4 regions of the Streptomyces sp. NPDC003456 genome follow, and region 2 is predicted to be linked to each of the others. Evidence: riboswitches for the same ligand, from Rfam matches in the RefSeq annotation. Region 2 holds a riboswitch; each other region holds the start of a gene.
What was found. Region 2 has a riboswitch for cobalamin ahead of ACFYWG_RS03865 (energy-coupling factor ABC transporter permease). Riboswitches for the same ligand answer to the same signal wherever they lie in the genome.

Region 1 (3,198 bases), on a different contig from region 2:
TGACCGACCTCCAGCCGCAGCAGGGCTTCGCCGCCCAGACCAGCGCGGCCACGGTCATCCTGGCCTCCTCGCACCTCGGCTTCTCCCTGTCCACCACCCACTCCGTCTCCGGCGCCGTGATGGGCGCGGGCCTCGGCCGCAAGGGCGGCGTGGTGCGCTGGTCGACGGCGACGCGGATGTTCGTCGCGTGGGGCCTGACGCTGCCGGCCGCGGCCCTGGTGGGCGCGCTCGCCGAGTACGTCACGGGCTTCGGCGACTGGGGCACCGCCGTGGTGGCCGTCTTCCTGGTCGGCTCCAGCGCGGCCATCTGGAAGATCTCCCGGCGTGAGGTCGTCGACCACACCAACGTCAACGACACCGGGGAGGCGGAGCCGGCCGGCGTGGTGACCACGGCGATGGCCGCGGTGACGCCGCCGCCGGCGGGGCAGATCGTCGAGGAGCCGGTCACCGCGTTCCCCGCGCAGGCCACCTCCGAGCGGACCCCCTCCACGACCACCACGGTCTGATCCGGCCACCGGAAGCAAGGAAGAGTCACCGATATGAAGATCGACTGGGCGGCCCTCGGTTCCGTCTTCGGCGTCAGCCTCGTGGTCACCGTGGCCCTGGTGGGCCTGTTCACCCTCGGCATCACCGGCCTGTCCCGCCGTGAGCGGGCGGCCGCCGAGGGCGGCTCCGCGGGCCTCGCCGTCACCGGCGCCTACGCCTGCTTCGCCGCGTGCGCGGCGGCGGTGGGCTACGGCATCTACCTGATCATGGCCTGACGGCCGCATCGTACGAGCGCGACCGCCGGGCGGCACGGGACGTGAGGTCCCGTGCCGCCCGGCACGTGTGTGACCGGGGGGATGTGGGCTTCTCCACACTCTCCCCCCGCAGGTCAACGGCAAGTTGACGGTTGTTCGCGGCCGTGGTGGACTGCCGGGGCCAATACGGCGGCAGGAGAGGAAGCCGGTGCGAGTCCGGCGCGGTCCCGCCACTGTCACCGGGGCGGACGCCCCGGGAGCCAGGAACTCTCACCGCCGGTCTCTTCGAACCAGGGCGTGGACACCCTGAGTGAGGACACATCGCCATGCGCGGCTGCCGACCGAGGCCCACCACCCCGTCTGCGACCTTCCCTCCGGCCGGCTGAGCCGATGGGTGCCGGTCGCGTCTTCGCGTACGGCGCCGCCGCCGGCCTGATCGGCGACCTGCTGCTCGGCGATCCCCGCCGGGGGCATCCGGTCGCCGCGTTCGGGCGGGCCGCGGGCGCCGTGGAACAGGTGCTGTGGCGGGACCACCGCGGGTGGGGCGCGCTGCACACCGCCGTGTGCGCCGGCGGAGCCGTCGCGCTCGGGGCCGTCGCCGCGCGCGCCGTACGGCATTCCGCCGCCGCCTCCACCGTCCTGACGGGCGCCGCCACCTGGGCCGTGGTCGGGGGGACGTCGCTGGCGCGGGAGGCCGCAGCCGTCGGGCAGGCCCTGGAGGCCGGGGACCTCGAGGCCGCCCGGGCCAGGCTGCCGCACCTGTGCGGACGGGACCCGCAGGCCCTCGACGCCGACGGCATCGCCCGGGCCGTGGTCGAGTCCGTCGCCGAGAACACCTCCGACGCGGTGGTGGGGGCGCTGGTGTGGGGAGCGGTCGGCGGGGTGCCGGGACTGCTCGGGTTCCGGGCCGTCAACACCCTGGACGCCATGGTCGGGCACAAGTCGCCCCGCCATCGGCGCTACGGCTGGGCCTCGGCCCGGCTGGACGACCTCGCGGGATGGCCGGGCGCCCGCCTGACCGCCGCGCTGGCGGCCCTGGCCGGACCCGATCCGCGCGGGGCCGTACGGGCCTGGCGCGCGGACGCCGGACTGCATCCGAGCCCCAACGCCGGTCCCGTGGAGGCCTCCTTCGCCGGGGCGCTCGGGGTGCGGCTGGGCGGGACGCTCTCCTACGGCGGGCGGGTCGAGCACCGGCCCGTGCTGAACTCCGAAGGGCGTGCCGTCGTCACGGACGACGTGGAACGGGCCGTGCGGCTGTCGCGGCGGGTGACCTGGCTCGCGCTCGGGGTGTGCGCCGGGGCCCGGCTGCTGACCGGCGCGCGGCGAGCGAAAAGGGGGAAGTGGGCATGAGCGGTGGGCTTCTCGTGGCCGGCACCACCTCCGACGCCGGCAAGAGCGTCGTGACGGCGGGCATCTGCCGGTGGCTGGTGCGCCAGGGCGTCGCGGTCGCGCCCTTCAAGGCGCAGAACATGTCGCTCAACTCCTTCGTGACCCGGGAGGGCGCGGAGATCGGGCGGGCCCAGGCCATGCAGGCGCAGGCCTGCCGGATCGAGCCGGCCGCCCTGATGAACCCGGTGCTGCTCAAGCCCGGCGGCGAACAGAGCAGCCAGGTCGTGCTGCTGGGCAAGCCGGTCGGGGAGATGAGCGCGCGCGGGTACCACGGCGGGCGGCAGCAGCGGCTGCTCGGGACGGTGCTGGACTGCCTGGAGCAGTTGCGGGGCACGTATGACGCGGTGATCTGCGAGGGGGCCGGTTCGCCCGCCGAGATCAACCTGCGGCGGACCGACATCGTCAACATGGGCATCGCGCGCAACGCCGGGCTGCCCGTGCTCGTCGTCGGCGACATCGACCGGGGCGGCGTCTTCGCCTCGTTCTTCGGGACGGTGGCGCTGCTGTCCCCCGAGGACCAGGAGTGCGTCGCCGGATACCTCGTCAACAAGTTCCGCGGGGACGTCTCCCTGCTGGAGCCCGGGCTGGAGATGCTGGAGGGCCTCACCGGGCGGCGGACGTACGGCGTGCTGCCGTTCCGGCACGGGCTGGGCATCGACGAGGAGGACGGGCTGCGGGTCTCGCTGCGCGGGACCGTGCGGGAGTCGGCCGTCGCGCCGCCCGTCGGCGAGGACGTGCTGCGCGTCGCGGTGTGCGCCGTGCCGCTGATGTCCAACTTCACCGACGTCGACGCGCTGGCCGCCGAACCGGGCGTCGTGGTGCGGTTCGTGGACCGGCCCGAGGAACTGGCCGACGCCGACCTGGTCGTCGTGCCCGGCACCCGCGGGACGGTCCGCGCGCTGGAGTGGCTGCGTGAGCGGGGGCTGGCCGGGGCGCTGGCCCGCAGGGCCGCCGAACAGCGGCCCGTCCTCGGCATCTGCGGCGGTTTCCAGATCCTCGGCGAGCACATCGAGGACGACGTGGAGAGCCGGCGCGGCCACGTCGACGGGCTCGGACTGCTGCCCGTGCG
Region 2 (3,198 bases):
CGCCACGGCGACCTCGCGGTTCCGGCTGGAGGCCCAGACCGCCGGTCGCCTGAACCACCCCCACGTGGTGGGCGTGCTGGACTTCGGCGAGTTCGACAACCGGCTCTACCTGGTGATGGAGCTGGTCGACGGCGACAGCCTCTCCCAGGTGCTCGCCACGTCGGGCCCGATGCCCGCCGAGCGGGTGGCCGTCCTGGCCGCCCAGGCGTCGGCCGGACTCGCCGCCGCACACGCGCAGGGCATTGTCCACCGGGACGTCAAACCCGCCAACCTGCTGCTCGACGCCCGCGGCACCCTGAAGATCGGCGACTTCGGCATCGCGCGCTTCATGGACGACCCCGGCGCCGCGCTCACCGCCACCGGCCAGATCGTCGGCACCGGCATGTATCTCGCGCCCGAACGCGCCCTGGGCAAGCCCGCCGGCCCGGCCTCCGACATGTACTCGCTGGGCTGTGTGCTCTACCAGCTCCTCAGCGGCCGGCCGCCGTTCGAGGCGGACAGCGCCGTCGCCCTGCTCCACCAGCACCTCGACGCCGTTCCCGTGCCGCCGCGCGAGCTCGGGGTCGCTGGCCTGCCGCCCGCCTTCGAGAACTACCTGCTCGGCCTGCTCGCCAAGCAGCCCGAGGACCGGCCCACCGCGCAGCAGGCGGCCGAGTGGTTCGCGGGCGGCGCCTGGCGGGGGCTGCCCGAGCCCCTGCCGGAGATGTCGCCGTCCCCGCGGACGCGGCCCCGGCCGGCGGTGCCCTCCGGTCAAGGCCCGTATCGCGGTGCGGAGACCAGCAGCCCGACCACGTACGCCCTGCCCTCGGCGGCCGGGCCGCGCGGCGCGGCCCGCGCGGCGCAGGCCGGGCGTCCCGGGCGGGGCGGACGGCGGGGCGGCGGGGGCGGAAACCGTTCGAAGGCCGTCGCCGCGGCCGCGGCGGCGGCGCTGTTCGTCGCCGCGATGCTCATCGGCATGCAGTGGTTCTCGCCGGACGACACCGACACGAAGGGCACGGACCCGGGTCCGTCTCCCACCGCCAGCACCCCGGCCGCCGAGGAGAGCCCGGGCCCGGCGTCCGGTTCGCGGCCGGACCCCGGCCCGGCGGCGGCCACCACCCCGGCCACCGGGACCGTGGCCGACGTCACGCCGGCCGGCACCCCGCCCGCCGAGCAGGCCCCCTCCTCGCCGGCGGCCGCCGGCACCGCTCCCGCGCAGGACCCGGCCGCCGGGACACCGGCGGAGACGGAGCAGCCGCAGCAGGAGCAGCCCCCGGCGCCGCAGGGGGACGGCGAGGGCGGGAACGGCGGGGACGAGGGCGACGACTGACCCCTACGGGGTGCTCCTCCGGCGGGGCCCCGGATGCGCCGGTGTGCGAGGGGGCGCCCCCTCGCGCGCCCCCGGTGCGGGTTGTGCTCGTCCTGATCCGGGCCTTATTGTCACCTGGCCTTGGTGAACGGGAAATCCGGTGTGATGCCGGTGCGGCCCTCGCCACTGTGAATCGGGAAGTCCGGCTCCGGCCCCTCGCGGGCAGCCACTGGGTCCTCGTGACCCGGGAAGGCGGAGTCCGGGCGGTGGTACCCGTCAGCCAGGAGACCGGCCAAGGCGCGTCAACCATCCACGAGGTGCTGGAGAGGGTCTGCTGAGCCATGCACATAGCCGAGGGTTTCCTTCCTCCGGCGCACGCGGTCGCCTGGGGCGTCGCGTCGGCGCCGTTCGTCGTCCACGGGGTCCGGTCACTCACCCGCGAGGTGCGCGAGCACCCCGAGAGCACCCTGCTCCTCGGCGCCTCCGGCGCCTTCACGTTCGTCCTGTCCGCGCTGAAACTGCCGTCCGTCACGGGCAGTTGCTCGCACCCGACCGGCACGGGCCTGGGGGCCATCCTGTTCCGGCCGCCGATCATGGCCGTGCTCGGCACCATCACCCTGCTCTTCCAGGCGCTGCTGCTGGCCCACGGCGGCCTGACCACGCTCGGCGCCAACGTCTTCTCCATGGCGATCGTCGGGCCCTGGGCCGGGTACGCGGTGTACAAGCTGCTGCGGCGCTTCGACGTGCCGCTGATGGTGACGGTGTTCTGCGGCGCGTTCGTCGCCGACCTGTCCACCTACTGCGTCACCAGCGTGCAGCTGGCACTCGCCTTCCCCGACCCGGGCAGCGGGTTCCTGGGCGCGCTCGGCAAGTTCGGGTCCATCTTCGCCGTCACGCAGATCCCGCTCGCCGTGAGCGAGGGGCTGCTGACGGTCCTCGTGATGCGGCTGCTGGTGCAGTCCAGCAAGGGCGAACTCACCCGGCTGGGCGTGCTGCTGACCCGCACGGAGACGCGGACCGAGACCGAGGCGGTGGCCCGATGAGCCGGAACACGAAGATCAACCTGGTGCTGCTCCTGGCCGTGGCCGCGCTCGCGGTGCTGCCGCTCGTGCTCGGCCTCGGCGACCACAAGGAGGAGCCCTTCACCGGCGCCGACGGCGAGGCGGAGACGGCGATCACGGAGATCCAGCCGGACTACGAACCGTGGTTCTCCCCACTGTACGAACCGCCGTCCGGTGAGATCGAGTCGGCCCTGTTCTCCCTGCAGGCCGCGCTCGGCGCCGGTGTCCTCGCCTACTACTTCGGGCTGCGCCGGGGACGGCGGCAGGGCGAGCAGCGGGCGCTGGAGCGGGAGGCGGCGACCGCGCCCCCGGGTGCCGCCGGAGAGTCCGTCTCCGCGAAGGACTGAGCCCGGTGCTGCCGATCGACGCGGCGGCGCACAGCAGCCGCTGGCGCCGCCGTCATCCCGTGGACAAGGCCGTGCTCGGGCTCGGTCTCACCGCACTGGCCGTCTGCCTGCCGCCCTGGCCGGGCGCGGCCCTGGTGCTCGTCACCGCCGTCGCGGTGCTGCTCGGCCCGGCCGGTGTGCCCGCACGGCGGCTGTGGCGGGCCTACCGGGTCCCGCTGGGCTTCTGCGCGACCGGCGCGCTGACGCTGCTGGTGCAGGTCGGCGGGCCGGGCGGGTTCGTCTCGCTCGCCGCCGGCGGGCCGGTGCGGGCCGGGGAGTTGATGCTGCGCACCTCCGCGGCCTCGCTGGGCGTGCTGCTGTTCGCCTTCACCACGCCCCTGTCCGACCTGCTGCCGCGGCTGGTGCGGGCCGGGGTCCCGGCGCCCGTCGTGGACGTGGCGCTGGTGACGTACCGGATGAGCTTCCTGCTGCTGGACTCCGTGCGCCGCGTCCACCAGGCGCA
Region 3 (3,198 bases), 330 kb from region 2:
CACGGCAATGACCGTCCAGTTGTGCCCATGCATCTGTCGCTCCTGACGATGCACCGAGTCACCTCGTAAGTCACGGAGAATTTATGCTGAACGCCACGGTGTGGACCTTTGTCGTGAGTGCTTCTGTCTGCACCATCGGGTCCGTGTTCCTGTCCGATCCCCACCGGCGACTGCACCACACGGACGCGGCGGAACTGCGCCGCCGCCGGCTCCTCGTCGAGGTGCTGCGGAGCAACATGCGTCCGCAGCGCTGCGCACCGCCGCCGTCCCGCACCGCGGACGAAGCCGCGGAGCCGGCGGCGAGCGCCGCTCCCCCTCAGCGACCTGCGACGACTCCCTGAGGCGGTCGTCGCGTCAGGTCGGGACAGCATCTCGTCCGGGCTGCCGCACGGGAGCCGGCAGCCGGCCGCGATCATCGTGACAACGTACGTATCACCGATGGCGTCACCCGTTCGCCTCAGCACCCATCTGCCGGCTCCGGCGTTAGGGTGCATATGACACGGGCAGGAGCGGCCACCCTGTCCTCCGCGCTTGAACACCAGATCATTTCAGCCGGTGCATTTCACTCGACCACGACGTGCCTCGAATTCACAGCGCGTCGAAAAACACTCGGACATCCAGAACCAATTCCCCATTCACGCTTTCCTGAGGCCCCGTGAAGAATGGCCGCCGGTCGGCCTGGGCAGCGGGAAATCACCGGACCCCTCTAGAGAGCCCGGTTGCGGCCGTGCGGAGTGAAGGCGTACAGGTCCAGGATGTCCGGCCGGGGAGCGATGCCCGGCCCGCCGGCGCGTACCCACTCCACGATGTCCTCCGTGGCGGCCGGGTCGTTGACCAGGCCCAGCCACACCGGGCGGGCCCCTGCCGCCCGGCCCGCCGACGAGGGCTGCACGACGATGACGTTGGCCTGATCGCACACGTCCAGGCAGTCGGACACCCGCACGGGCATCTCGGCCCGCAGGCGCGCCGTCTGTTCGGCGTGGTCGACGCCGGTCACCTTCGGGCTTCCGCAGCAGCAGTCCCGGCAGACCACGACCCGGCACGGGACGGCGCGGGCGCGTCGTCCGGTCGTCCCCCTGCCGAGGCCCTCGTTGTCAGTTGCTTCGGGCACGCCGAACCACCTCTCTCCGGGGAGATCCGCCCCGGGGTTCTTCGAGGAGGCGACGACGTGAGTCTCCTGGCTCCCGGGTCGCAGCTCGTCCCGGCCTTCCCGCCCCCTCACGGGGGCAGTGGCCCGCACGGGATCCGCTCGCCGGTCACAGTGGCGGGACCGCGCCGGATTCACACCGGCTTCCTCGGACCGCCGTCGCCCTGTCGCCGTTCATCATCGCATCAGCCGATCGCCCGCACTGCGCGGCAACCGGCCCTGATGCGGGCGGTGGTGAGCGGGCCGACGGCCCCGGCGGTGGCGCGAGGGGCGCGCACGTCACCGGGGGCGCCCTTTCGATCCGTGCGCGGCGGGCCGTAGGATCGCCGGGTCATCGCCGCGACGGGAACATCAGGAAGCCGGTGCGAATCCGGCACGGTCCCGCCACTGTGACCGGGGAGTGCACCCTCCGACACGCCACTGCGCGCCGCGCGGGAAGGCCGAGGGAGAGCGTCGATCCGGGAGTCAGGACACTGGCCTGTCGCGGGCCCGATCCGAGGAGCGCGGACTCCCCAGGAGGCTTCACGTGTACGACGGCATGTCCCGTCCCCCGCTGTCCACCCCTGCCCGCAGGCGCCGCGCCCGGCGCGCCGCGGCGGTCGCATGCGCCCTGTCGGCCCTCCTGTCGACCGCCGGCTGCGGATCGTCGCGGAGCAGCGGGCAGGGCGCCGAGCCCGCGGGCTCACCGGCCGGTTTCCCGGTCACCGTCGACAACTGCGGTGTGCGGACGACGTACGAGAGGCCGCCCGCCCGTGCCGTCACCATCCACCAGCACCCGGCGGAACTCCTGCTCTCCCTCGGTCTGAAGGACCGCATGGTGGGGACCGCCTTCCCCGACTCGGCCGTGCTGCCGCACCTGCGGAAGGACTACGCGTCGATCCCCGAACTGGCCGAGAAGGAACCGTCGTTCGAGACGGTCCTGGAGGCCGAGCCGGACCTCGTCTACGGCGGGTACGGCAGTGCCTTCGCCGAGAGCGAGGGCCGTTCCCGCAAGGCGTTCAGCGACTCCGGCATCGACACCCACCTGAACCGCGAGTACTGCGGCAAGACCAGGGTGACGATGCAGGACACGTACGCCGAAGTCCGCACCGTCGGGCGGATCTTCGGCGTGAGCGACCGCGCGGACGAGCTCGTGTCGGACCTCCGGGCGCGGGTCGGCAGGGCCGCCTCGGCCGTCGAGGGTGCGCGCGAGGTGTCCGTCTTCGTGTACGACAGCGGTGACAAGGCGGCGTTCACCGCGGGCGGCAAGAGCCTGGGCACGGAGCTGATCCGGCTGGCCGGCGGCAAGAACGTCTTCGCGGACCTGGACGACGTCTTCGGCGACGTCTCCTGGGAGCAGGTCGTCGAGCGGAAGCCCGAAGTCATCGCCGTCTACGACTACGCGGGCGCCGGGAGCATCGAGCAGAAGAAGAAGTTCCTGCTGTCGCAGCCCGCCCTCCGGGACGTCCCGGCGGTCAGGAACAAGCGGTTCGTGGTGCTGCCGCTGACGGCCACCCTCGTCGGTGTGCGGTCCGCGTACGCGGTGGAGGACCTGGCCCGCGGCATCCACCCCGAGAGCTTCCGGTGACCGCCCCGGTCACCGACACCGGCACGGGACGGACGGCACACGAGCAGCCACAGGACGACGGGCGGGCGGCCCGGCCCCGTCTCGCCGTCGCCCTCGTCGTCCTGGCCGTCGCGCTGGTGCTGTCGATCACGGCCGGCCTGGCCGTCGGTTCGGTGCGCGTGCCTCCGGGCCAGGTGTGGGGCATCGTCACGCACGCGCTGGGCGCCGGCTGGGCCGAGCCGGACTGGTCGCCCGCACGGGAGGCCATCGTCCTGGACGTGCGGGCCCCCCGCGTGCTGCTCGGGGCGGTGGCCGGCGCCGGACTCGCGGTGGTGGGCGCGGCCCTGCAGGCTTTGATCCGCAACCCGCTCGCGGAGCCGTACCTGCTCGGTGTCTCCTCCGGGGCGTCGCTGGGTGCCGTGGTGGTGATCGTGTTCGGGGTGACGCTGCTCGGGCCGGTGTCGCTGTCGGCCGCCGCCTTCGCGGGCGCGCTCGGCGCGCTGCT
Region 4 (3,198 bases), on a different contig from region 2:
CACCCAGCGGTCGCCGTCGCGCTCCCAGAACGACCAGTAGCGGTAGCCGGCGGCGTGCGCCTGGCCGGCGCCCGCGAGCAGCGGGAGCACGGCCAGGAGCAGCAGCAGGGCGCGGCGGATCACGGCTGCTGCTTCTTCCGGCGGCCGCTGCTGAACAGGAAGCCGATGCCGATGCCCGCGACCAGGCAGACGCCGACGTACCACCAGACGCCGAACACCGAGTCCGATTCCTCGGCGTCCTTGGCGTCCTTGGCGTTCTCGCCGTCCTGGCCGCCCGCCTTCGCGGCGGCGGCCTGCGGGGCCGGGCCGGTGGCGTTCAGCTGCTTCACCAGGTCGGCGCCGCCGAAGTCGCGCGGGTCCGTGCCCGTGGCGTGGGCGGCGAAGATCAGCTGGGCGTAGGCGGCGGGGCCGTTCTGCGCGGCCCAGGCGGCGGCGTTCTTCTTCAGCCACCGCACGGACTTCTCCGCCTGGCCGGTGTCGCCGTGCGCGGCGAGCGCGACGACGGCGTCGGCGGTGTTGCCGAAGTCGGGCTGGGGTTCGGCGCCGGGCAGGGCGGACATCAGGTGGTCGCCGTCCGCGGCCAGCGCGGCCGTGAGGTAGCCGGCCCCGTTGGCCGCCGCCTGCCCGGGCGTGCCCGGCTTCGCGCAGTCCGTGCCGGACGCCTTCTCGCCGGCCTCCGTCACCATGCCCTTGCCGAGCGCGCCGAGCACCCCGGCGGCGGTGGCGTCGGCGTTGGCGAACAGCTTGCCCTTCTTGTCCGGCTGGAACGCGAAGGCGCCGTCGTCGTCCCCACCGCACGGCAGGGCGAGCTTCAGCAGCGCGTCGTAGGGCGACTTCCCGCCCTTCTCCACGCCGCCCGGCTGCTCCCCGGCGGCGGCCAGGGCGCCGATGACGACCGACGTGGAGTTGGTGTCGCTGGCGCCGCCGGGGGCGTAGCCCCAGCCGCCGTCCTCGTTCTGGACGGACTTCAGCCAGCGGACGGCCTTGCCGGTGACGTCGTCGTGCCCGCCGAGCGCGGCGAGGGCCTGCACGGCGGCGGAGGTGGCGTTGGTGTCGACCATGGTCGAGCCGTCGCACGCGGCGGCCGGGTCGGCGCGGTAGGCGGCGAAGGCGCCGTCGGCGCACTGCTGGCGCACCAGCCACTGCACCGACTTCGCCGCGGGCTTCACCCCCACGGTGTCCTGCGCGAGCAGCGCGAGCGACTGGCGCCACACACCGTCGTACTTCGGGTCCTTGTCGCCGTGGAGGGCGGAGGGGAGCGCCGGGGACGGCGAGGGGGACGGGTCGGCGGCGGCCGGGGTGGCGGCGCCGATCACGGCGACGGCGGCGAGGACCGCGGCGCTGCGGCGGACGTTCATGATCGGCGGGTGCCTCTCCCTGTGGGGGAGCCGGGCAGCACGGGACACCCCGGCGGCTCGGCTCCGTATACCTCGACGGTGCCGTGCACCGGCGGACTGCCGGGCACGCGAGCCGGTCACGAACCGTACGCGGCGATCCGGCTCACCGCCTGAGGGGCGGTTCACGGTTGCGGGTCAGCGCCGGAATTGCACCGGCTTCCCCCCGTACGGTGTGATGACGACCCGCTTACTGTACCCGCCCGTCAAAAAGGCGCCCCGACGGGTGAGGGACCCGTGGGCGCGGGTCAGGAGCGATCCGGGGCCGTCAGGTCGATCAGGCGGCACGCCGTCTCGATGTCGATGCGGACCTGGGCGATGGAGGCGCGCCCCGACAGCCAGGTGATCAGCGCCGAGTGCCAGGTGTGCTCGATGACCCGGACCGCGGAGAGCTGCTCGGGCGTCGGGTCCTCCTGGCCCATCGCGTCCAGGATGATCGCCGTCGTCTGCCGGGAGACCTGGTCGACCTCGGGGCTCACGCTGCGGTCGGCGAAGGTGAGCGCCCGGACCATCGCGTCGGCCAGCTGCGGCTCGCGCTGCAGCGCCCGGAAGGCGCGCATCAGCGTCTCGGCGACCCGCTCGGCCGCCGTCGCGCCCTGCGGCGGCCTCCTGCGCAGCGTGCCGTGCATGCGCTCCAACTGGTCCTGCATCGTGGCGACCAGCAGATGGATCTTGGAGGGGAAGTACCGGTAGAGCGTGCCCAGCGCGACCTGGGAGGACTCCGCGACCTCGCGCATCTGCACGGCGTCGAAGCCGCCCCGGACGGCCAGTTGGGCGCTCGCGTGCAGGATGCGGCGGCGACGGGCCTCCTGCCGCTCCGTCAGGGGCGGGGCGGCGAGGGTCGCGGCTGCGGGGTCCGCCTTGGCCACCTTGTTCACCTGGGCGCTCACCTCGGCTCCTGCGGGATGTGCCGGTCCCGTTCCGTGACCGTCCGTGAGGGCGGGTGATCACACAGCATGGCACGGTGCCGGCCGTGGCGTGAATCACCTGATCGACTGCTCACAGCGCCCCTACCTGCCGGTAGATTCGGAGCCTCCGAACGATCAAGTCTGAAACTTGTTCTAGATTAGCGTCCCGGCGTAATCTCGCGGGACAGTGCAGGGAGAAGGGGGCCCAGGGTGACCGCTGAGGCCAGTCAGGCCGGGGCCCCGCAGGAATCGGCCGCCGACGGCTTGCGACCGCTCCGCATCGCGCTCCTCACCTACAAAGGGAACCCGTTCTGCGGCGGCCAGGGCGTCTACGTCCGCCACCTCTCGCGGGAACTGGCCCGCCTCGGCCACCGGGTCGAGGTCATCGGCTCCCAGCCCTATCCCGTCCTGGACGAGGGCCACGACGGGCTGAGCCTCACCGAGCTGCCCAGCCTCGACCTGTACCGCCAGCCCGACCCCTTCCGCACCCCGGGCCGCGGCGAGTACCGCGACTGGATCGACGCGCTCGAGGTCGGGACCATGTGGACCGGCGGCTTCCCCGAGCCCCTGACGTTCTCGCTGCGCGCCCGCCGCCATCTGCGCGCCCGCCGCGGCGAGTTCGACGTCGTCCACGACAACCAGACCCTCGGCTACGGCCTGCTGGGCGACGTCGGCGCCCCCCTGGTGACCACCATCCACCACCCCATCACCGTCGACCGGCAGCTGGAGCTGGACGCGGCCGACGGCTGGCAGCGGCGCCTGTCGGTGCGGCGCTGGTACGCCTTCACGCGCATGCAGAAGCGCGTGGCGCGGCGCCTGCCGTCCGTGCTGACCGTCTCCGGCACCTCCCGCCAGGAGATCGTCGACCACCTCGGCGTCCGCCAGGACCGGATCCA

Region 1: another riboswitch for cobalamin. It lies ahead of ACFYWG_RS31990 (cobalamin biosynthesis protein); the one in region 2 lies ahead of ACFYWG_RS03865 (energy-coupling factor ABC transporter permease).
Region 3: another riboswitch for cobalamin. It lies ahead of ACFYWG_RS02320 (ABC transporter substrate-binding protein); the one in region 2 lies ahead of ACFYWG_RS03865 (energy-coupling factor ABC transporter permease).
Region 4: another riboswitch for cobalamin. It lies ahead of ACFYWG_RS14260 (prenyltransferase/squalene oxidase repeat-containing protein); the one in region 2 lies ahead of ACFYWG_RS03865 (energy-coupling factor ABC transporter permease).

What each region holds. Positions count from the first base shown of each region.
Region 1 covers NZ_JBIAOK010000009.1:90,396-93,593, reverse strand. The annotation lists gene ACFYWG_RS32000 (anion permease) at 1-506, shown strand, start outside; gene ACFYWG_RS31995 (hypothetical protein) at 540-761, shown strand; cobalamin riboswitch at 892-1,030, shown strand; gene ACFYWG_RS31990 (cobalamin biosynthesis protein) at 1,131-2,090, shown strand; gene ACFYWG_RS31985 (cobyric acid synthase) at 2,087-3,198, shown strand, end outside.
Region 2 covers NZ_JBIAOK010000001.1:948,340-951,537, forward strand. The annotation lists gene ACFYWG_RS03860 (protein kinase) at 1-1,309, shown strand, start outside; cobalamin riboswitch at 1,414-1,600, shown strand; gene ACFYWG_RS03865 (energy-coupling factor ABC transporter permease) at 1,630-2,331, shown strand; gene ACFYWG_RS03870 (energy-coupling factor ABC transporter substrate-binding protein) at 2,328-2,696, shown strand; gene cbiQ (cobalt ECF transporter T component CbiQ) at 2,702-3,198, shown strand, end outside.
Region 3 covers NZ_JBIAOK010000001.1:623,290-626,487, forward strand. The annotation lists gene ACFYWG_RS02310 (hypothetical protein) at 114-341, shown strand; gene ACFYWG_RS02315 (hypothetical protein) at 707-1,033, opposite strand; cobalamin riboswitch at 1,171-1,297, opposite strand; cobalamin riboswitch at 1,498-1,623, shown strand; gene ACFYWG_RS02320 (ABC transporter substrate-binding protein) at 1,674-2,714, shown strand; gene ACFYWG_RS02325 (FecCD family ABC transporter permease) at 2,711-3,198, shown strand, end outside.
Region 4 covers NZ_JBIAOK010000003.1:732,392-735,589, forward strand. The annotation lists gene ACFYWG_RS14255 (SCO2322 family protein) at 1-123, opposite strand, end outside; gene ACFYWG_RS14260 (prenyltransferase/squalene oxidase repeat-containing protein) at 120-1,358, opposite strand; cobalamin riboswitch at 1,469-1,603, opposite strand; gene ACFYWG_RS14265 (TetR family transcriptional regulator) at 1,643-2,284, opposite strand; gene ACFYWG_RS14270 (glycosyltransferase family 4 protein) at 2,513-3,198, shown strand, end outside.